DNA from 2 places in the Candidatus Nitrobacter laanbroekii genome. Region 2 is predicted to be linked to the other one. Evidence: riboswitches for the same ligand, from Rfam matches in the RefSeq annotation. Region 2 holds a riboswitch; the other holds the start of a gene.
What was found. Region 2 has a riboswitch for cobalamin ahead of V4R08_RS12475 (ribonucleoside-diphosphate reductase subunit alpha). Riboswitches for the same ligand answer to the same signal wherever they lie in the genome.

Region 1 (10,950 bases), 2.2 Mb from region 2:
AGCGACGAGCCCGGAATCGTCACCCCCGTCCCGCTTCAGGAAGCCGCCTCTCTCCGGCCAAACCGCCGCCCAACGCTATTGCACCCCGTAACTTGCGACCCGGATGCCGCCGAAAATCCCGAGGCCCGGCGAAAGGAATCCGGTCGGATTTTGGTAGCGCACGTCAAAGAGATTATCGACCCGTCCGAACACCTTGACCTGATCGTTGATGGCATAGTCGCCACGCAAATTCACAAGCGTATAGCCGGGCGCGACAATTCCGGAGGCCGAGCCGTCGCGGGTGACGTCGATCCAGTTGCTGATATGGAGCACCGTCGCCGACAACGTAAGTTGATCGATAGGCAGCCAGGTCGCCGTCGCGCTCCACTTGTCCTTGGGCCGGCGCAGCAGTTGCAGGCCGGTGGTGGCATCGACGGCACGGGTGAAGGTGTAATCCGCGCGGAGGCCGAAACACTTTGTGATCTGTGCCGAGACGAACGTTTCGGTGCCTTCGGTTGTCGCGCTGTTTACATTCACTAACGATGTGAACGTATCATTATAATCGATCAGGTTGGTGATGTCGTTGTGGAAATAGGTCGAGCCGAACCGCACGCGATCGTTGAATAGAGGCTGCTCGAAGCCGGCATCGTAGCCTTTGCTGTCTTCCGGTTTCAGGTTGGGGTTAGCGAAGAAGTTGAATGCAGGATAGTCCCGGTACAATTGGCTCAACGACGGCGCCTTGAACCCGGTGCCGTAGCTCGCTTTCAGTTTCGTCTCGGTGACGGGAAGGATAACCGCCGGCGCGATCCGGTAGGTCCCATGCTCGCCAAACCGGTCGTTGGAGTCCTCGCGGACATTCGCAACCAGGAAAAAGCGTTTCGCAAACGCCGATTGCAACTCGATGAATCCGGCCTTGTTGCCGTTCTGAGCCGCAAGATCGGTGGTGTCGATGCGATCGGTCTGTTGCTCGGCGCCGACGATAAGGTTGTTGTCGCGCGCAATCTCGGCCACAGTATGCCAGTCGAACTTCAGCCGCGTGCCCGTGGTGGCCGTCGCAACCGGATCTCCCGGACCTATGTCGTAGCCTCTGCTGTTGGTGTAATTGACGCCGAAGTAGTTCTTGATCCGTCCGTCGAACAGCGACCATACGGCCTCTTCGCGGTTGAAGAGCTGCTGGACGGCGTGCGTGCTCTGCGCGGCATTGGGAAAGCTCGGAAATCCGCTATCCCCGGTGAACAGCAGCGTCGCGTCGGTGTAGCGAACCACCGAATTCACGGTCAGGTTTTCATTGAGATCGACCCCGAGCTTGGTCGAATAGGTCTTGTTGTCGTAGTTGTTCCCGATCGCTTTCCGTCCCGGCGGGAGCAGTTCCTGCGGGGTGACGGGAATGTCTCCGGCGTGGAGATGAGCGACGTTGACCGCGTAATTGAAGTTCTGTTCGGAGCCGCTCAATCCGAGCGTCTGGTTGAAGGTGTTGAACGAGCCGGCCTCGATTGACGCCGTGGCGCGCGGCGGACCTTCTCCCTTCTTCGTGATGATGGAGATCACGCCGCCGATCGCGTCGGAACCGTAGAGCCCGCTCTGCGGGCCTCGCAGAATTTCCATCTGCTGAATGTCCGCCGCAAGAAGATGAGCGTAGTCGAATGCGCCATTGATGTTGCCAGGATCGCCGATGTCGATTCCGTCGACGATCACCTTGGTGTGGTTGGCATTGGTGCCGCGCATGAAAACCGACGCCTGGGCGCCCGGTCCGCCGGCTTGTATGACATTCAAACCGGGGACCGTGTTCAGGATATCCGGGACGGTGCGGTATTGCTGGGTCTGAATATCCTTCTCGGTGACGACGGTCACGGAGCTTGCCAACTGGCCTGCGGGCGTCACGACACCGGTCGTGCTGACGATAACGGATGCTGTCGCGCCCGGAGCGTGGGCATCGCCGACGGCGGGTTGTCGAGAGGCGGAGCGGGTCGCACGGCGCGACCGCGAAGCTGCGCGGTGGGACGGCGGTGGCGAATCTGTCGTTCTCTCCGGCAAGGGCGCGATCTGGATCGGTGGCAGCAGGTTGGGAGAAGCGGATTGCTGGGCGAGGGAAGGCGTGGTCAGGCCGATCGACCCCACGGACGCGAGGACGGTGGAGGCAAGCAGGCTTCTGCGATAAAGCCCGGAAACGAAGGCGGCAGACATGAGGAAACCTCGGCAGGACGTCGGTGGCACGTCACAGCGAACGAGGTTTCACAGGAGCCCCGGGGGCGCCGGTGAAGCGGATGTCTGTAGTCCCCGACTGACACCTTCGCGTGTGACCACGGCTGACGGCAGGTCTCCTGGCTCGCGGGTCGTGACCTTGCGTCGCCTTCCCGGGGCCGAGATGTCCCAGTGGCCTGTGACGCAGATTCGCCGCTTACAGTTGCGGGGGCAGCCATGGCGTTGGGATGATCCCGCACCACGTTCCCTTTTGATCTCCCGAGGGAGAACCGTCGTCGGTCATTTAGAAGTGTGTCAAAGCCGTGTCAATTGACAGAGCGATTTGGACGCGGCTTTTCCCGCCTCCGGTGCATATCCGCCGCATCGGCATTTTCAAAGACGCGGAGTCCCGGATCGCATTTTCGATGCGTTCCGGAATAATGCGGATGGTCTTAAGCGTTCCGTCAGACCAATTCGCCTCGCGCCGCGGCGGCGGCACTGCGGATCGCGTCCATGTTCGCCTTGTAGGACTCCATCGTGCCGCCCTTGAACACCGCCGAGCCCGCCACGAAGGCATTGGCGCCGGCGGCACCGAGCTCGCCCGCAACGTCGGGCGCGACGCCGCCGTCCACCTCGATGTCGATCGGCCGCCCCGCCGTCATCGCGCGCAGATCCCGAATCTTGTCGAGCGCGGAGGAAATGAATTTCTGGCCGCCGAAACCCGGATTGACCGACATCACCAGCACCAGATCGACCATGTCGAGGACATACTCGATGGTGGAGAGTGGGGTCGCGGGATTGAGCGAGACGCCGGCCTTCTTGCCGAGGTTGCGAATGGCCTGCAGCGAGCGATGCAGATGCGGCCCCGCTTCGACGTGAACCGTGATGTGATCGCAACCGGCCTTGGCGAAGGCTTCCAGATAGGGATCGCAGGGCGAGATCATCAGATGGGCGTCGAAAATCTTCTTCGTGTGCGGTCGCATCGCCTTGATGACATCGGGGCCGTAGGAGATGTTCGGCACGAAATGGCCGTCCATCACGTCGAGATGGATCCAGTCGGCGCCCGCCTGATCGACGGCGCGGACCTCCTCGCCCAGCTTCGAGAAGTCCGAGGCCAGGATCGACGGTGCGATGACGAGAGGACGCGGCGCAAAAGTCTGAGACATGAACGTTTCCGGAAATTTCTGCGGGCTTGAGAGAGCCTCGCCTAACATGGGCCGCGGCCGGGAGCAATGCGTGGCATCCGTCCGAATCCGGAATGGCTTCGGGGCGCAGGCACGGCAAGTTCTGCCCGCGGGCGGCACGTTTTGCCTCGGTTTCGCCGGGGCGTTGCGCTGAAACTCCATATTCTATCGTGTTTCTATGGTGGCACGGCGCTTGCTCGAATGATTCCCGAACGGGACTTCCGCCGCGCGCGGCACCTATCGGGAGTATGGCCATGCTGTTTGCCCTAGGGGCCGCGTCGTCGGCGATCGATGCATTTCAATCGCTGACGTCATCGACCTCTTCGCCGGTCAAGACCGGGTTCGGTCCGTCCGCAACGGCATCATTCGATCCAGCCGGCACGGCGACGGTCTCAACCAGTCCCGGCCCCTCGTCGGGATCGGGCGGCGGAAACTGTATCGCGCCAGCGACCATGAGCGCGCTGCTGGCGGCACAGGGACAGTCGTCGGGCGCGCCGACCACCACCAGCGCATCCAGCGCGTTACAGGATCTGTTTTCGCAGATCGACGGCAACGGCGACGGCCAGATCAGCAAGTCCGAATTCGAGAGCGCGCTCGGCGCGGGCGGCACCAATCTGGCACAGGCCGACGACGTGTTCGGCAAGCTGGATACGAATGGCGACGGTTCGGTGAGCCTCGACGAGATGGCATCGGCCCTGAAAGGCGCAGGCGGCCACGGACACGGTCATGGCCACCGTCACTCTGTCGCGAGTTCAGACGGCTCCAGCAGCGCGGACGGATCGAGCGGTGCCAGCGGAGGGTCGAGTTCCGATTCACTGCTCGCGGCGCTCGACTCATCGACCTCGATCACCAATGGCGACGGATCGGTAACCACCACGACCACGCTTGCGGATGGAACCCAGGTGACGCTGACGTCACCACCGTCTTCGTCGATGTCAGGCACGGCGTCATCGTCCTACAACCTCATGCAGCAGGCGATCCAGCGCGAAGCCCAGGCGATCTCCGCGTCGGCTACTCAATCGCTCTCGGTCAGCGTTTAGCAGACGACCGGGCCGTCATTCCCGAAGCTGCGTTAGCGGCTGTCGGGAATCCAGTATCATGAGAAGAATTTGTGAATCCCGGATTCTCCGATGTGCAATTGCACATTGAGGCTCGCACCTCAGGTCGGCAATTGCCGACCGATGGTGCCGCCCCGGAATGACATTTTCTGACAATATCCGTAGCCGTTGCGATTACCGGTGGTAGCCTTGGGTTCGCCGCATCCGTATCATTGCGCCGCCGACGTCGATTTTCATGATCCGATAACCATATCCTTCAAGTAATCGTTCCCTCTGCAAAGTATTGCGAGGGACGTATGTATATACCACAAGTATTTCTGATCGCCGGCTGCGTCGGTCTCATCGGCTCCCACGCTTCCGCTGAAGACGACTTCACCGCGTCGTTCCGCTTGCGCGGCGGCTTCGATTCCAATCCGCAGTTTTCGATTGGGCAGGGTCGCGGCAGCGCTTTCATCGCCGCCGACACGGCGTTGGCGGCGGGAATGAAAGCCGACGGCTACACGCTGGGTGTCGCGGCGGAAGCCAATGCGACGCACTATGCGCAGCCGCTGTTGACGCCCGCTCGCGGCGGCAAGGTGATCCTGCGCGGTTCGATCGGCGACGACGATCTCAAGCTGGATTCCACATCGACCATTGCCGACACCAGCACCTACAATCTGCGCTCGACCGACCTGATCCAGTCGGTCAGGGGTGAAGCCCGATACGGCTCGATCAAGCTGTTCGCGACCGCGGAAGGAGGCCGGTCGAGCCTGAACCAGACCAACGCGATCTTTCAGGATTTTCTTCCCGACCCGCAGCAGTATTTGCGGGGCACGCTGATCCCCGGCGTCAGTCTCGTCAGCGGCAAGTCCGAGTTCGGCGCGTCCGTGAACCTGTCGGTGCGGCGCTATCTGCAGGAGTTCGACGTGTTCGGCTATCGTCGCCACAACGAGAGGGTGCAGCCGTTTCTATTCGCGAAATATGCCGACGACGCCGTGACCGCGTTTGCCTCCGTCTCGCAGTTACGCGGGACATGGCACGATCCGGATTTCACCAACGTCAATCGAACGCTGTTCGATGCCAGTTTGACCTGGCGTGCAGCGCCTTTTCGAATCGATCTGACTGCGTGGCGCCGCGCGGGCGAAACCACGTTTCCGATCTCGCCGATCACCATCGACACCGCATATTCCGCGAAGGTCTCCTGGAACGTGGAGCCGGAGGTGACGCTGGCGGCTTCGGTTGGTTATGCGGCATCCGACTATCTGGACTCGCCGTTTCGTGCGCGGACGCTGATCTGCGGCGTCGGCGCGACCCGCAACATCGACGACGACCTGACGCTCGGCATCGATATCGCTTATGCAAAGGGCTCGCTGATCTCCGGCGACGATGCGAACGGACTTGTGGTCACGTCGTCGATCACAAAGCGCTTTTCCGCCAAACCGCCGGGGCCGAAAAGTGGCTCCGGCGCGTGAGCCGCGGGTGCGGACGAGGTCGCCCCCGTCCGCCTTCCACCGACGTTCAGTGGCAGCCGCATCCGCCGCCGAGCAATCCGCCCAGCACGTTACTGCGGCCGAGCACCGCGCCGAGCACGCCGTTTTTGCCGGTGGTGACCGCGGTGTGGACGACCAGCGCACCGCGCCCGTTGAGCAGCCCGATCACGCCGCCGCGGCCGGTCAGCACGTTCGCTCCGATACCGATGCCCTGGCCCTTGGCGAAGGCCGGCGCGCTCATGAACGCGCTGGCGACCGCGGCGAGAACGAGAATTTTTTTCATGACGTTTCTCCACTGTTGACGTGCGCGGTAGCGCGCACCGGGAGACCATCGGCCGGTCACATCGTCGTCTCAAGTTATACCGGAAACTAACCTTAAGTATCGCAGATATTTTAGTACGTATACGTATGTATACTGAAATAGATACCTCGTTACATAAAGAGTATTCCGTACCAGCGCAAACCGCGGCAGGCGCCGCCGGGCGCGAGAAGAAATCTTTATCGCGCGAACCGATCCTTCCATGCCGGCAGCGCGTCCGGGAACGGCAGCGCTGCGGCCTCATAGACGCCGCGTGCGATCGCGCGAGCCACCGTGTTGGCCGCAACCATGCCGAGTTCGGTCAATCCAACGAGCGGATCGATCGGCTTCTCGCCGGTGGCGGCGGCAAAGACGACATCGCCGTCGAGCGGCGCGTGCACCGGATAGATCGCCCGCGCGAAGCCGGTTTGCGCGATGATCGCCAGCCGTCTGGCTTGCGGTTTGGTGAGCACGGCATCGGTTACGACGACGGCGAGCGTGGTATTTTCTCCGACGGTTGTCGCCGGGCTGCCCTTCAATCGCATCGTCAGCATGTCCGGCGCGAACGACGGCGGCAGTCCGCGTCCGCCGTATTCGCTATCCGATTCAAATGGCGCGGCCCAGAACCAGGGGCCGTCGCCGACCGTGACGCTGCCGACCGCATTGACCACCGCAAGCGCCGCCACCCGCACGCCGCCCGGCGTAGCGGCCGACGCTGAGCCGAGGCCGCCCTTCAAATTGGCGGTGGTGGCGCCGAGCCCGGCGCCGGCGTTGCCGAGTGCGAAGTCGTCTCCGGCGGCCGCTGCCGCGGCGTAGCCGAGATCGCGATAGGGCGCGAAACGGCCCCACCGCTTGTCGCCGCCGTTCAAGAGATCGAACACGACGGCGCCGGGTACGATGGGGACAACGGCGTCACGGATCGCGAAACCGCGCCCCCGTTCGGCGAGCCAGGCTTGAACGCCGCCGCCGGCTTCAATTCCGAAAGCGGAGCCGCCTGACAGCGCGAGTGCGTCGATTCGCTCCACCGTGTTGACCGGATCGAGCAGGGCGCTTTCGCGCGTGCCTGGCCCGCCGCCGCGCACGTCCATCGCCGCGACGGCCGGGGGATCGAAAAGCACCGCCGTGACGCCGGAGGCGAGCGCTGCGTCACCGGCGTGGCCGACACGAACGCCGGGAACGTCGGTGAGCAGGTTCTTCATGGTTCGGCCTCGTTCGGGCGCCGGAGACCGGCTGACCGTCAGATGAGACGGCATGGGCGCGCCAGGGTCAACCGATCACGGTTCGATCACAAATGGTGCGAAAGGGAGCGAAGGCCTTGCGTCCTGGCGTCATCGCAGGGCAAGTAGCCTCATGATTCACGACGTTTCCGTTCCCGCCGCGCTGGTCGCGGGCCTTGTCAGTTTCCTGTCGCCCTGCGTCCTGCCGCTGGTGCCGCCCTATCTGGTCTATCTCACCGGCGCGACCATCGAACACGTGGCCCACGACGAGACGACCAGGGTCTCGAAGCGGGCCGTGATGCTGGCCGCATTGGTGTTCGTGCTCGGCTTTTCCACGGTGTTCGTCGCGCTCGGCGCCAGCGCCAGCTTCATCGGCAGCTTCATCCGGGCCTGGTCGGCGCAACTGTCGATCGCCGCCGGCATCGTTATCATCGTCATGGGCCTGCACTTTCTGGGGCTGACGCGGATCGGCTTTTTGATGCGCGAAGGACGGCTCACCGCACCGAAGCCGGTCGGCCTGTGGGGCGCCTATGTGATGGGGCTCGCTTTCGCGTTCGGCTGGACGCCGTGCATCGGGCCAATCCTTGCGGCGATCCTGTCGGTAGCGGCGGCAGAGGCCACTGTCGTGAAGGGGGCCGGGTTGCTTGCCGTATATTCGGCAGGGCTCGGCATCCCGTTCCTGCTGGCGGCGCTCATGATCGAACAGTTTGCCTCGCTGCTTAAGCGCATGAAGCGTCACCTCAATACGGTGGAGCGCGTCATGGGCGTGCTGATGGTGCTGACCGGCATCGCATTCCTCACCGGCACCATTTCGAACGTCAGTATCTGGTTGCTGGAGGCCTTTCCGGCGCTGCAGAATTTCGGATAATCAGCAGGCGTTCGCTTTGTCGTCCCTGCGTAGGCAGGAACCCATAACCCCTGAGGTCAACGGCGGCTGTGCCGCCTTCCATCGACGGTAACAATCGCCTTCCGCATCATCGACGACACGGCGTATGGTCCCCGCTCCCGCTTTCGCGGGGACGACGCTGAGGGCGGGACGGCGGGCGTCTCAGGTGCCCTTGCCCGGGTCGAGCTCGGCATAGTTGCCCTTATCGTCCCATTTGTAGACGACATAGTTGATCTGCTTGACGTCGCCCTTGGCATCGAATTCCAGTTTGCCGAGGACGGTATCCCACGCGCCCGCTTTGATGACCTTCATGACCTTCATAGGATCGGTCGTGCCGGCCTTGGCGGCGGCCTGTGCCCACACCTGCATCGCCGCATAGGTGTAGAGAGTGTAGCCCTCCGGATCGACGCCCTTGGCCTTGAATCGATCGACGATCATCCTGGCCGCCGGCTTCTTGCGCGGATCGGGACCGAAGGTGAACAGCGTACCCGCGGCGGCCGGACCGGTGATCGACGCAAATTCCTTGGCGGCCAGCGCGTCGCCCGCCATCAGGACGGTCTTCATGCCCTGATCGCGCATCTGGCGCACGATCAATCCGGCTTCCTGATGATAGCCGCCGACGAAGACCAGGTCGATATCGTCGCGCTTCATGCGCGAGACGATCGCAGTGAAATCCTTGTCGCCCTTATTGTAGGACTCGAACATTTTCTCCTGGAAGCCGGCCTTGTTAAGCTCCTTTTTGGTTTCGTCGGCGAGGCCTTTGCCGTAGGTCGTCTTGTCGTTGAGAATGGCGACGTTCTTGCCTTTGTAATTTTTGAGGATGTAATTGGCGGCGACCAAGCCCTGCTGATCGTCGCGGCCGCAGACCCGGGCGACATTCCACAACTTGCGCTCGGTGAACAGCGGATTGGTCGAGGCGGGCGTGATCTCCAGCACGTTGCCGTCGGCATAGGCCTCCGAGGCCGGGATCGACGACGACGAGCAGTAATGTCCCGCCACGAATGGGATGCCCTGGCTGGCGATCTTTTCGGCGACCGAGCGGGCCTGCTTCGGATCGCAGGCGTCGTCGCCGACGAACAGCACGAGCTTTTTGCCGAGCACGCCGCCAGCGGCGTTCAGATCGGCAATCGCCTGATCGGCGCCGTTCTTGAGCTGCCGGCCGAACGCGGATTCGCCGCCTGTCATCGGGCCGGCCACTGCGATGGTGATGTCCTGCGCGAACGCTGCTGTCGACAGGGCGAGTGACGCCCCCAAGGCCAGGCCGATGAGCTTCAATGATGTCATACGGGATCCTCGCGATGATCTTTGACGGAAGGTCCGGCGCGGTGCCAGGTTACGAGCCGGCGCCATTGTCGGCTGAAACGGCGGCGAAGTCATCGCCAATTTGAGGTTGCGCGTCACTCGGGCGCGGTAATCGAACGGAATTTCGCCGCCTCATCCCGGCGAAAGCAGCGAAGGTTAGTCTAGGTTTTCCGGCCGCCTTCCAGATATGCCGCGCGGATTTCTGGCCGCGCCAGCAGTTCAGCACCGGTTCCGCTGAGCGTGATGAGGCCGTTGACCATGACGTAGCCGCGGTGCGCCAACCGCAGCGCATGGTTGGCGTTCTGCTCGACCACCAGCACGGTCAGGCCGTGCTCGCGATTGAGCGTGCGAATCGCATCGAAAATCTGGCGGGCGATCAGGGGCGCGAGGCCGAGGGACGGCTCATCCAGCATCAGCAGTCGCGGGCGGCTCATCAGCGCGCGGCCGATCGCCAGCATCTGCTGCTCGCCGCCGGACAGCGTGCCGCCGCGCTGGGTCAGGCGCTCCTTCAGGCGCGGAAACAGCGTCAGCACGCGCTCGAGGTTCGCCGCGCGGTCGCCTTCGCCCGACCCGGTTGCGTCGGCACCCATCTGCAGATTTTCGGCGACGCTCATGCGTGGGAAAATTCGTCGTCCTTCGGGAGACTGTGCGATATGCATCCGCGCGATCTCGTGGGTCGCCATGCCGGTGATGTCGCGGCCGTCGAACTCGACCTTGCCGGCCTTGGCGCGGGGGCGGCCAAAAATAGTCATCATCAGCGTCGATTTGCCGGCGCCATTGGCACCGATGAGGGTCACGATCTCGCCGGGCCTGATGACTAGGTCCACGCCTTTCAGCGCCTCGATCTTGCCGTAGGACGCGCGCAGCCCGCGGATCGCGAGCAGGGGGGTATCCTGCGAGGAGGGAGCGGTTGGAGCTTCGCTTTGCGGCACGGTCATGTGGTGTATCCGGCCGTGATGTCCTCGTCGTCGCCGGTGCCGAGATAAGCCGCGATCACCTTGGGATCGTCGCGGATGGCGCGCGGCGCGCCGTCGGCGATCTTGACGCCATAGTCCAGCACCACGATGTGGTCCGAAATCTCCATGACCACCGACATGTCATGCTCGATCATCAGGATCGAGGTGCCGCAGTCGGCGCGGATCGCCAGCAAGAGTTCGTTCAGCGCGGCACTTTCCCGCGCGTTCAGGCCGGCGGCGGGCTCGTCGAGGCAAAGCAGCGTCGGCTCGGTGCACATCGCGCGCGCGATTTCGAGACGGCGCTGGTCGCCGTAGGGCAGGTTTCCGGCAGCGTCATCGGCGCGGTCGAGCAGGCCGATGCGATCGAGCCAGGATCGTGCTCGATCGATCGCATCCCGCTCCGCCGTGCGCCACGACGGT
Region 2 (10,950 bases):
TGATGGCGCTCGGCCTCGCGCTGGTCTGGGGCGTGCTGAATATCGTCAACCTGGCGCACGGCGCATTCATCATGCTCGGCGCCTATGTATCCTTGTATCTCTTCACATACCTGCATATCGACCCGTTTCTGGGCCTGCCGATCACTGCGGCGGTGATGTTTGCGGTCGGCTACTGCGTCCAGCGCGGCCTTTTGAATTTGATCGTGCGCGCGCCGATGTTCAACACGTTGCTGATAACGTTCGGGCTGGAGGTTGTGCTGACCTATCTTGCGCAACTCGCATTCTCGGCCGACTTTCGCACCATCAATCCCACCTATGCGGGCGACAGCATCGTGCTGGGGCCGGTCGTCTTGCCGCTGGCGCGGCTGCTGGCCTTCGGCGTGGCCATCGCGCTGACAGTCGGGATGTGGCTGTTCCTGCTGCACACAAAGCTCGGACGCGCCATCCGCGCCACCGCGCAGAATCTGGTGGCGGCCCGCCTCTACGGCGTTGAACCTCGGCATCTCTACGCCGTGACGTTCGGCATCGGAATCGCGCTGGCCGGCGCAGCCGGAGGCCTTTATGGAACTGTGTCGCAGATCAATCCGTATATCGGCGCGGCGTTGACCGCGAAGTCGTTCGCCATTTCGATCATCGGAGGATTGGACAATCCGCTCGGCGTGATCGTCGGAGGCCTGTTTCTGGGAATCCTCGAATCGCTGACCGCACTTTATATAGGGCCGACCTACGCCGACGTGGCGAGCTTCGGCGTGCTGGTGCTGGTCCTGATCGTGCGGCCGACCGGCCTGCTGGGGAAAGCGGCGTGAAGACGCTCCGCATCGCGCTCATCCTGGCGGCGCTCGCCGTTCTCGCGGCGGTGCCGTGGTTCGGATCGGACGTCCTGATCCAGTTCGGAATCAATGCCCTGCTGCTCGCCGTTCTGGCGCAGGGCTGGAATATCATTGGCGGCTACACCGGCTATGCGTCGTTCGGCAATTCGGTGTTCTACGGGCTCGGCAGCTACGGTGTGGGCATCGCGATGGCGCAGTGGCACTTGCCGTTTCCCGTTGGCCTGGTGTTCGGCGTGGCACTTGCGGTCACTTTTGCCGTTCTCCTCGGGATTCCGGTCCTGCGGCTGAGGGGCCACTACTTCGCGATTGCGACGCTGGCGCTGGCTCAGGTCATGACCGCAATCGTCTCCAACGTGGGCCTGGCCGGCCAGAATATCGGGCTTGTCTTGCCGCCCCTCAACAACGATCCTCTGTTTTACGAGTTGTCGCTTGGGCTGCTGGTGCTGGCTACGCTGACGGTTTTCTGGTTGACGCGCAGCCGCTTCGGTTTTGGATTGATTGCTATCCGCGAAAACGAAGAGGGCGCGGAAGTGATGGGTGTCAATACGACGTTGTATAAGACAATGGCCTTCGCTCTTTCCGGCGTTTTCAGCGCGCTGGCCGGAGGCATTCATGCCTACTGGGTTACGTTCATCGATCCGGAAAGCGCGTTCGATATCAGCCTGAACGTCAAGATGATCATCATGGCGGTATTCGGCGGGCCCGGCACGATTCTGGGACCGGTTGTCGGAGCGCTTTCGCTGTCGGCGATCTCCGAATTTCTGTCGAGCGAGATCACCAGCCTTGCGAGCCTTTTCTTTGGCATCGTCGTCGTGGTCGCGGTTGTCCTCATGCCGCGCGGACTGGCGGACATGTTGCGGCGGTTCCGCAAGACGGGCTGGCGGTATTTCGCCGAAAACATCCGGACGCACCGGCTGTGACCCCGATACTCGAAATCAGACACGTGACCCGCCGCTTTGCCGGCCTGATCGCGGTCAACGATGTCAGCTTTCTGTTGCAGCCCCGGGAAATTCTCGGCGTGATCGGTCCGAACGGCGCCGGAAAAACCACGCTCATCAGCCTGATCAGTGGGACGCTCGCGCCCAGTTCGGGCGATATCTTTTTTGAAGGACAGTCTCTTGCCGGCATGGCCGCCTACCGTCGTGCCCGGCTGGGCATCGGGCGCACGTTCCAGATCATGCGGCCGTTTCCCGGTCTGTCGGTGTTGGACAACGTCGCCGTCGGCGCCCTCTTCGGTCACGGAGGAGGACATGCCAAGTTGGCTCAAGCCCGCGAGCAGGCGCGCGCTCAACTGGACTTTGTCGGGCTCGGCAAGTTCGTCGATCAACGCGCGGACGAGTTGGGCGGCCCTGGCCGCAAGCGGCTGGAACTGGCAAAGGCTTTGGCGATGCAGCCGAAGGTTTTGCTATGCGACGAGGTCATGGCCGGACTGAATCTGGTCGAGATCGAAGAGGTGATCGCGGTGATCCGCAAGGTTCGCGACACAGGGATCAGCGTTCTCGTGATCGAGCACGTCATCAAAGCCATCAAGAGTCTGTCGGACCGGCTGCTGGTATTGCACCATGGCGAAAAGATCGCAGACGGCGAACCCGCCAGCGTGCTCGCAAACCAGACCGTCATCGAGGCGTATCTCGGCAAGAGGCGGATATGAGCACAAAGCCAGCGGTCAAGGAGCCTCTGCTTGACGTCCGCTCGGTCAGCGCGGGCTATGGCGGGATGCCGGTCTTGCACGACGTCACCCTGACTGTCTATCCGGCCGAGATCGTGGCGCTGGTCGGCAGCAACGGCGCCGGCAAGACCACCTTGCTGCGCACGCTGTCGCGCGTGCTTTCCGCCACCGGCGGCATCGTCATGAACAGCCAAGATCTGATGCCGATGACGTCCGATCAGGTCTTTGCGGCCGGTCTGGTTCAGGTTCCGGAAGGCCGCCAGTTGTTCGACCGCATGAGCGTCCAGGACAACTTGCTGATGGGCGCCTTCAGGCGAACCGACAAAGCTGCCGTCGCACGCGACCTCGACAGGATGTATGCGCTGTTTCCGCGCATGGCGGAACGCCGCCGGCAGCTCGCCGGAAGCATGTCGGGCGGAGAGCAGCAAATGTGCGCGATGGCGCGAGGCCTGATGGCGGCGCCGATCGTGCTGATGATCGACGAGATGAGCCTGGGATTGGCACCCGTCATCGTCGAACAGTTGATGGATGTCCTGACCACGATCCGCGACGAAGGCGTAACGGTGCTGCTGGTCGAACAGGACGTCAATCTGGCGCTATCGACGGCCGACCGGGGTTACGTGATGGAAACCGGCAGCATCGTTCATAGCGGCCCCGCCAAACAGCTCATCGACGACCCGGAAGTACAGCGCGCCTATCTCGGACTTTGAGCAGCCATTTGGCGATGGAAGGACCGTCGTGCCTCAGCCGATTTCGGTCGGCTCTCGCAGATCGATGATACGTTGCGCCGGCCCGAGCTTGTTTGGCAGCGCGTCATGCCGCGATGGACGACACCGCAGGTTCATCCACCAGCGCCATCGCCTCCCGCAAGACATCGACGCCAGCATCGGCCTTCACGCCGTTCTCGGCGAGATAGCGCCGAAACGCCCGCGCCCCCGGCGCGCCATGAAACGCGCCGACAAGATGCCGGGTGATGGAATGCAATCGCACGCCGCTTGCAAGTTGATCCTCGATGTAAGGTATCATGGCCTCGAGCGCGCGCTTCATCGTGGCGTGCAGTGCCGCCTCGCCGAACAGTTCGGAATCGACCTTCAGCAACCGCCATGGATCCTGATAGGCGGCGCGGCCCAGCATGACGCCATCGCCATGCGCCAGATGTTGTTTCGCTTCTGAAATCCCGCCGATGCCGCCGTTGACGATCACGGGCAGATCGGGAAGCGACGCTTTCAACCGGTAAATCCTGTCATAGTCCAGCGGCGGAATATTCCGGTTCTCCTTCGGAGATAATCCCTGGAGCCACGCTTTTCGCGCATGGACGATCAGGGCATCGACGCCGGCCGCCGCCACCTTGCGCGCGAAGCCGTCGAGGCCGGTTTCGGAATCCTGATCGTCGATCCCGATCCGGCATTTCACGGTGACCGGAACGGACACCGCGCGTTTCATGGCGTGAACGGCCTCGGCAACGACATCCGGCTCGGCCATCAGGCAGGCGCCGAACCGGCCATCCTTCACCCGGTCGGACGGACAGCCGACGTTCAGATTGATTTCGTCGTAGCCGAAATCCTCACCGATGCGCGCGGCCGCCGTGAGATCGCCCGGATGCGATCCGCCGAGCTGGAGCGCGACCGGATGCTCGATATCACTGAACCCAAGCAAACGGTCGCGCGCGCCATGGATCACCGCGCCGGTCGTGAGCATCTCGGTGTAGAGCCGCGCACGACGCGTGAGCAGGCGATGGAACACCCGGCAATGCCGATCGGTCCAATCCATCATGGGCGCGACGGAAAATCTATGCGATTGATTCGGCAGCATTTTTCAGTACATTCAAATCGTCAGGTCTCGTCGAGTACACTCAACCTTTCTAACGCATCAGTCTCGCCGCCTCCACCATGTTGACGAGCGCCGGCCTGACCTCCTCCCACTTGCGGGTCTTCAGTCCGCAATCCGGATTGATCCAGAGCTGGCCGTCGGACAGGCGCTGGCGCGCAAGTTTGAGCAGGCCGGTCATCTCGTCGACCGCCGGCACGCGCGGAGAGTGGATGTCGTAGACGCCGGGACCGATCTCGTTGGGATATTTGTAATCCTTGAAGGCGTCGAGAAGCTCCATCCTGGAGCGCGACGTCTCGATCGAGATGACGTCGGCATCCATCGCCGCGATCGCATCGATGATGTCGTTGAACTCCGAATAGCACATGTGGGTGTGGATCTGGGTCGCGTCAGCGACGCCGCTCGCGCACAGACGGAAACACTCCACGGCCCAGTCGAGATACGTCTTCCATTCGGAACGGCGCAGCGGCAGCCCCTCGCGCAGCGCGGCCTCGTCGATCTGGATCATGGATGCGCTGGCCGTTTCCAGGTCAGCGACCTCGTCACGGATCGCGAGCGCGATCTGCCGGCAGGCAACGCTGCGCGGCACGTCATCGCGCACGAAGGACCAGTTGAGAATGGTGACGGGGCCGGTGAGCATCCCCTTCATCGGTTTCGCGGTCAGCGATTGCGCGTATTTCCACCAGCCGACGGTCATCGGCTCGGGCCTGGACACGTCGCCGAACAGGATCGGCGGGCGGACGCAGCGCGAGCCGTAGCTCTGAACCCAGCCGTGCTTGGTGAAGGCGAATCCGGAAAGCTGTTCGCCGAAATACTGAACCATGTCGTTGCGCTCGAACTCGCCATGCACGAGCACGTCGAGGCCGATGTCTTCCTGCCAGCGGATGGTTCGGGCCGTCTCGTCCTGCAGGAACTTCTCATAGTCGGCATCGCTCATCATGCCTTTGGCGTGCGCCGAACGCGCCTTGCGGACCTCGGCGGTCTGCGGGAACGAGCCGATCGTGGTCGTCGGGAACGACGGGAGGCCGAAGCGCTCGTGCTGCAACTTGGCGCGACCTGCGAAGACGCTCTTGCGCCTGGTCATGTCAGGCGTGATGGCTGCGATCCGTGCTGTAACTCTGGTGTCATGGACCTTCGGCGATGTCTTGCGCGCCGCCGCGGCGTTTGCGGAGGCTTCCAGCGCATCGCCGACCGAGTCGCGGCCTTTGGCGAGAGCTTCACCGAGCGTTGCCAGCTCGCTCATCTTCTGCACCGAAAACGCAAGCCAGCTCTTCAGCTCCGCATCGAGGTCGGTCTCCAGCGACACGTCGATCGGCACGTGCAGGAGCGAGCAGGACGGCGCGATCTGCACACGGTCGATGCCACGCCTGGCGACCACGGGTTCGAGCCGGTCAAGCAGCGCCGGCAGGTTGGCGCGCCAGATGTTGCGGCCATCGATGACGCCGAGCGACAGAACCAGATCTTGCGCCGCCTTTGCCGCGATGGGCTCAAGCTGCTCGGGAGCGCGAACAAGATCGAGGTGTAGGCCGGCGACCGACAGCGAGAGGGTGGTATCGAGATTGTCACCGATGCCGCCAAAATAAGTGGTCAGCATGATCTTCAGGTTAGGCAAAGCGCGCGCGACCTGCTCATAAGTCTTGCGCAGCGCATCGCGGGTCGCATCATCGAGATCGAGAACGAGACAGGGCTCGTCGAGCTGCACCCAGTCGGCTCCCTCTGCGGCAAGGCGCTTGAGCACGTCGATATAGACCGGTAGCAGATCGGGAAGTAGAGACAGGGAATCGAAATTCGCGTCCTTGCTCTTGCCGAATTTCAGATAGGTGACGGGGCCGAGCAGCACTGGCCGGGTCTGGTAGCCGAGCGCCTTGGCCTCGCGATATTCATCAATCGCCTTGAGCGAGGAGAGCGCAAAGCGCTGGCCCTTGCTGAATTCAGGAACCATGTAGTGGTAGTTGGTGTCGAACCACTTGGTCATCTCCTGCGCCGGCGCGCCATGAACGTCACCGTCGCCATGATGGCCATGCGCGCAGGATGGATCGTGATCTCCACCCTGGGCGCCGCGCGCCATCGCGAAATAGGTTGCGAGCGGCACCGGCCCGCTTTTCCATCCGTAGATCTCCGGTATCGCGCCGACCATGACGCTGGTGTCGAGCACATGGTCGTAGAGCGTGAAATCGTTCGACGGAATGACGGTGACGCCGAGCGACTTCTGGCGCGCCCAGTTCACGGCGCGCAATCCGGCCGCCGCTTCAAGCAGCGCGGTTTCGTTGGACTTGCCCGACCAGTAGCTTTCGAGCGCGGTTTTCAGTTCGCGGCGCGGACCGATGCGCGGCGTGCCGAGCGTAGCGACAGGAAGAGAGGAAACAGACACGGCTTAACCCCATATGTTGGAGGCTGGGCCTTAGCGACGCGGCATGGGAATCCTGGCGACGAGCCGCCATCGAGACCGCAACCGCACCACCGGGACACCCCGCCCGAGGACGACTATGTTGCCGGGGCAGGTCTCCTGGCTCGCGGGTCTCAGCTTTGGTCCAGCCTTCCCGGGACGACACCCAGTGGCATGATGGACCACGGCTCACCGCTTACAGTTGCGGGGGCAGCGCCGGTCTTGCTCAAGAGCGCACCGGCTTCCCTCTTAGCTCCAGGCACGAATACCCGGAGAACCTCGACGGCCCCACCTATGGGCCAGCGTCCACGGGTCGTCAACCGGCCATAGCGGAATCTTATTTCGAATCCGGATCGTCATCGCTCCCGTAGAATTGCGTGCCGATCACGATGGGCGGACGGCCCTGATACCTGCGGTGTTGATTGGTGTCGCGCAGCGAATAGACGCAGCCGCAATACTCCTGCTGATAGAATTCCTCGCGCTTGCTGATCTCGATCATCCGCTGCGACCCGCCGCCCTTGCGCCAGTTGAAATCCCAGTACGACAGGCCGTCATAGCGTCCGGCCGCGCGATGGCCGCAGTCATTGATCTGCGCCATGTTCTTCCACCGGGAGATGCCGAGCGACGATGTCATCACCGGAAAATCGTGCTCATGCGCATACAGCGCGGTGCGCTCGAATCGCATGTTGAAACACATCGTGCAGCGCGCGCCGCGTTCGGGTTCCCACTCCATCCCCTTGGCACGGGCGAACCAGTTGTCCTTGTCGTAATCGGCATCGACGAACGGCACGCCGTGCTTCTCCGCGAAGCGGACGTTCTCGTCCTTGCGCAGCAGGTATTCCTTCAGGGGGTGGATGTTGGGGTTGTAGAAGAAGATCGTGTAATCGACCCCCGAGGCCAGCATCGCTTCCATCACTTCGCCCGAGCAAGGCGCGCAACAGGAATGCAGAAGCACCTTTTTTTGCCCGTTCGGGGGCGTCAGATTCGGTCGGACGAATTGGTTCACGGCAGACTCGACGGTTGGGCCGCGAGAAAAACGCTGCGGCATATCTCTTGGAATAATGGGCTGTAGGATCGAAGCGTCAAGGGTCGGGCAGACCGATGATCCATAGAAGCGCTTCGACGGAACTGTGAATTACGAGAATTTAGCGACCGCGGTCGAAACGATCTATTGACACCAAGTTCGGTAGAACTACTAGATATGGTGGTCACGGTCTCTCGAGTCGCAAAATCGAGAGCTAAGAGGGAAGCCGGTGCGCCCGAGTCTTAATCGCGGGCAATGCCGGCGCTGCCCCCGCAACTGTAAGCGGTGAGCTGAAGTCCATTATTGTGTCACTGGGGCCGCACGGCCCTGGGAAGACCGGACCGACGCATGGACCCGCGAGCCAGTAGATCTGCCGCGACAACAGAAACGTCCCTGGGCGGGGTGTCCCGGTGGATCGCGTGGCGGGATCGCGGCGTCTGTCGCGGGATGTCCCTGCCCGCGTCTCCGCTCGGCCCCGGCTCACAACAAACTGGGGTCCTGAGCCGATGTCTCTCGCAACCGAAGCTACTGCGCGTGCCGTGCGTCCGTCCTTGCCTGCTGCGATCGCGATGCCGCCCAGCGAACCCGCGTATCAGGTCATTCGACGCAACGGGTCGGTATCGCCGTTCGATTCCTCGAAGATCGCCGTCGCGCTGACCAAGGCGTTTCTCGCGGTCGAGGGCAACAGCGCCGCCGCTTCGCGCCGGGTCCACGACATCGTCACTGAACTGACCGACCAGATCGTCGCCAGCCTGACGCGGCGCACTGATGCGGGCCGCACCTTCCACATCGAGGATATTCAGGATCAGGCCGAACTCGCGCTGATGCGGAGCGAACATCACAAGGTCGCGCGCGCCTATGTGCTCTATCGCGAGGAGCGGACACGCGAACGGGCTAAGGCGCAGGAGTCGAAGGCAGAGGGCGGTTCGGCAGTCGCAGCGCAGACGCTGCGGATGAAGTCGGCCGACGGATCGATGGCGCCGCTCGATACCAGGCGCCTCGCTGCCGTGGTGGAGGAATCTTGCGCCGGACTCGACGGCGTCTCGGCCGAGGCCATTCTGACCGAAACCCATCGCAACCTTTATGACAGCATCAGCGCGGATGAGTTGGCGTTGGCTCCGATCCTCGCAGCGCGCACGCTGGTCGAGACCGACCCGGACTACGCCAAGGCGAGCGCGCGGCTCCTGCTCGACAAGCTGCGCTGCGAGGCGTTGGGCCTCATTACCGGCCGGCCGGAGCAGGCGACCCAGACGGAGATGACGGAGCGCTACGCTGAGTATTTCCGTGCGTATGTACGAACCGGCATCGCGAATGAGCTGCTCGATCCCGAGATCGAGCGCTTCGACCTCGACCGGCTCGCGGCGGCGCTGAAGCCGGAGCGCGACCTGCAGTTCGACTATCTCGGATTGCAGACCCTCTACGACCGCTACTTCCTGCACGTCCGCGGCACGCGTTTCGAACTGCCGCAGGCATTCTTCATGCGCGTCGCCTGCGGCCTTGCACTGCGCGAGATCGACCGGGAGGAGAAGGCGATCGCGTTCTACGACCTGCTCTCGTCGTTCGACTTCATGGCCTCGACGCCGACACTGTTCAACGCCGGAACGCTGCGGCCGCAGCTCTCGTCGTGCTTCCTCACGACCGTCGCCGACGATCTTGACGGCATCTTCAAGGCGATCAAGGACAACGCGCTACTCTCCAAATACGCGGGAGGACTTGGCAACGACTGGTCGCGCGTGCGCGGGCTCGGCGCGCACATCAAGGGCACGAATGGCGAAAGCCAGGGCGTTGTGCCGTTCCTGAAAGTCGCGAACGACACGGCGATCGCCGTCAATCAGGGCGGCAAGCGCAAGGGCGCGGTGTGCGCGTATCTGGAGACGTGGCACATCGATATCGAGGAGTTCCTCGACCTGCGCAAGAACACCGGCGACGACCGCCGCCGCACCCATGACATGAATACGGCGAACTGGGTGCCGGACCTCTTCATGCAGCGGGTCGAGGAAGACGGCGTCTGGACGCTGTTCTCGCCGGACGAGACGCCGGACCTGCACGATCTCACCGGCAAGGCCTTCGCCGACCGCTACGCCCTCTATGAGAAGAAGGCCGCGCGCGGCGAAATGCGGGTGACCAAGCAGGTTCGCGCCGTCGAGTTGTGGCGGCGGATGCTGACCATGCTGTTCGAGACCGGGCATCCCTGGATCGCCTTCAAGGACCCGTGCAACCTGCGCTCGCCGCAGCAGCATTGCGGCGTCGTGCATTCCTCGAATCTCTGCACCGAGATCACGCTCAACACGTCAAATACCGAGGTCGCGGTCTGCAATCTCGGCTCGGTCAATCTCGTCAACCACTTGCACGACGGAAAGCTCGATCACGAGCACCTCGCGCACACCGTGAAGACCGCGATGCGGATGCTCGACAATGTGCTCGACGTGAACTTCTACACCATCCCGGAGGCGCGGACCTCGAACCTGCGGCACCGGCCGGTCGGACTCGGCATCATGGGCTTTCAGGATGCGCTCAACATCCTGCGGCTGCCCTATGCCTGCGATGAAGCCGTGTCCTTCGCGGACGTGAGCATGGAGGCGATCTCGTACTGGGCTATCTCGGGCTCGGTCGATCTTGCGGCCGAGCGCGGCCGCTATCCCTCGTATCGGGGATCGCTGTGGTCGAAGGGCATCCTGCCGCTCGACTCCCTCACGCTGGTCGATGACGCGCGCGGCGCGCCGGTCGACCTCGACCGTTCCAGCCGGCTCAACTGGGACGCGCTGCGCCAGCGCGTCATGACCGTCGGCATGCGCAATTCGAACTGCATGGCGATCGCGCCGACCGCGACGATCTCCAACATCTGCGGCGTCTCGCAGTCGATCGAGCCTGCCTATCAGAACCTCTACGTCAAATCCAACATGTCCGGCGACTTCACCGTGGTGAACGCCCATCTCGTGCGCGATCTCAAGGCGCGCGGGCTATGGGACGAGGTGATGATCTCGGACCTCAAATACTTCGACGGCGGCCTGGGCCGGATCGACCGGGTCCCCGACGATCTCAAGGCGCTCTATGCAACCGCCTTCGAGATCGACTCGGCCTGGCTGATCGACGCCGCGGCGCGCCGGCAGAAGTGGATCGACCAGGCGCAGTCGCTCAACCTCTACATCGCCGATCCGAGCGGCAAGAAGCTCGACGCGCTCTATCGCCATGCCTGGAAGCGCGGCCTCAAGAC

Region 1: another riboswitch for cobalamin. It lies ahead of V4R08_RS02220 (TonB-dependent receptor plug domain-containing protein); the one in region 2 lies ahead of V4R08_RS12475 (ribonucleoside-diphosphate reductase subunit alpha).

What each region holds. Positions count from the first base shown of each region.
Region 1 is NZ_JBAMDA010000001.1:473,119-484,068, forward strand. Features, by position in the region: gene V4R08_RS02220 (TonB-dependent receptor plug domain-containing protein) at 76-2,163, opposite strand; cobalamin riboswitch at 2,274-2,470, opposite strand; gene rpe (ribulose-phosphate 3-epimerase) at 2,625-3,326, opposite strand; gene V4R08_RS02230 (EF-hand domain-containing protein) at 3,599-4,384, shown strand; gene V4R08_RS02235 (outer membrane beta-barrel protein) at 4,699-5,853, shown strand; gene V4R08_RS02240 (hypothetical protein) at 5,900-6,154, opposite strand; gene V4R08_RS02245 (P1 family peptidase) at 6,370-7,368, opposite strand; gene V4R08_RS02250 (cytochrome c biogenesis CcdA family protein) at 7,520-8,254, shown strand; gene V4R08_RS02255 (branched-chain amino acid ABC transporter substrate-binding protein) at 8,435-9,556, opposite strand; gene V4R08_RS02260 (ABC transporter ATP-binding protein) at 9,736-10,512, opposite strand; gene V4R08_RS02265 (ABC transporter ATP-binding protein) at 10,509-10,950, opposite strand, start outside.
Region 2 is NZ_JBAMDA010000001.1:2,684,027-2,694,976, reverse strand. Features, by position in the region: gene V4R08_RS12510 (branched-chain amino acid ABC transporter permease) at 1-806, shown strand, start outside; gene V4R08_RS12505 (branched-chain amino acid ABC transporter permease) at 818-1,750, shown strand; gene V4R08_RS12500 (ABC transporter ATP-binding protein) at 1,747-2,481, shown strand; gene V4R08_RS12495 (ABC transporter ATP-binding protein) at 2,478-3,209, shown strand; gene dusA (tRNA dihydrouridine(20/20a) synthase DusA) at 3,313-4,311, opposite strand; gene metE (5-methyltetrahydropteroyltriglutamate--homocysteine S-methyltransferase) at 4,361-6,697, opposite strand; cobalamin riboswitch at 6,806-7,009, opposite strand; gene V4R08_RS12480 (epoxyqueuosine reductase QueH) at 7,050-7,718, opposite strand; cobalamin riboswitch at 7,907-8,128, shown strand; gene V4R08_RS12475 (ribonucleoside-diphosphate reductase subunit alpha) at 8,243-10,950, shown strand, end outside.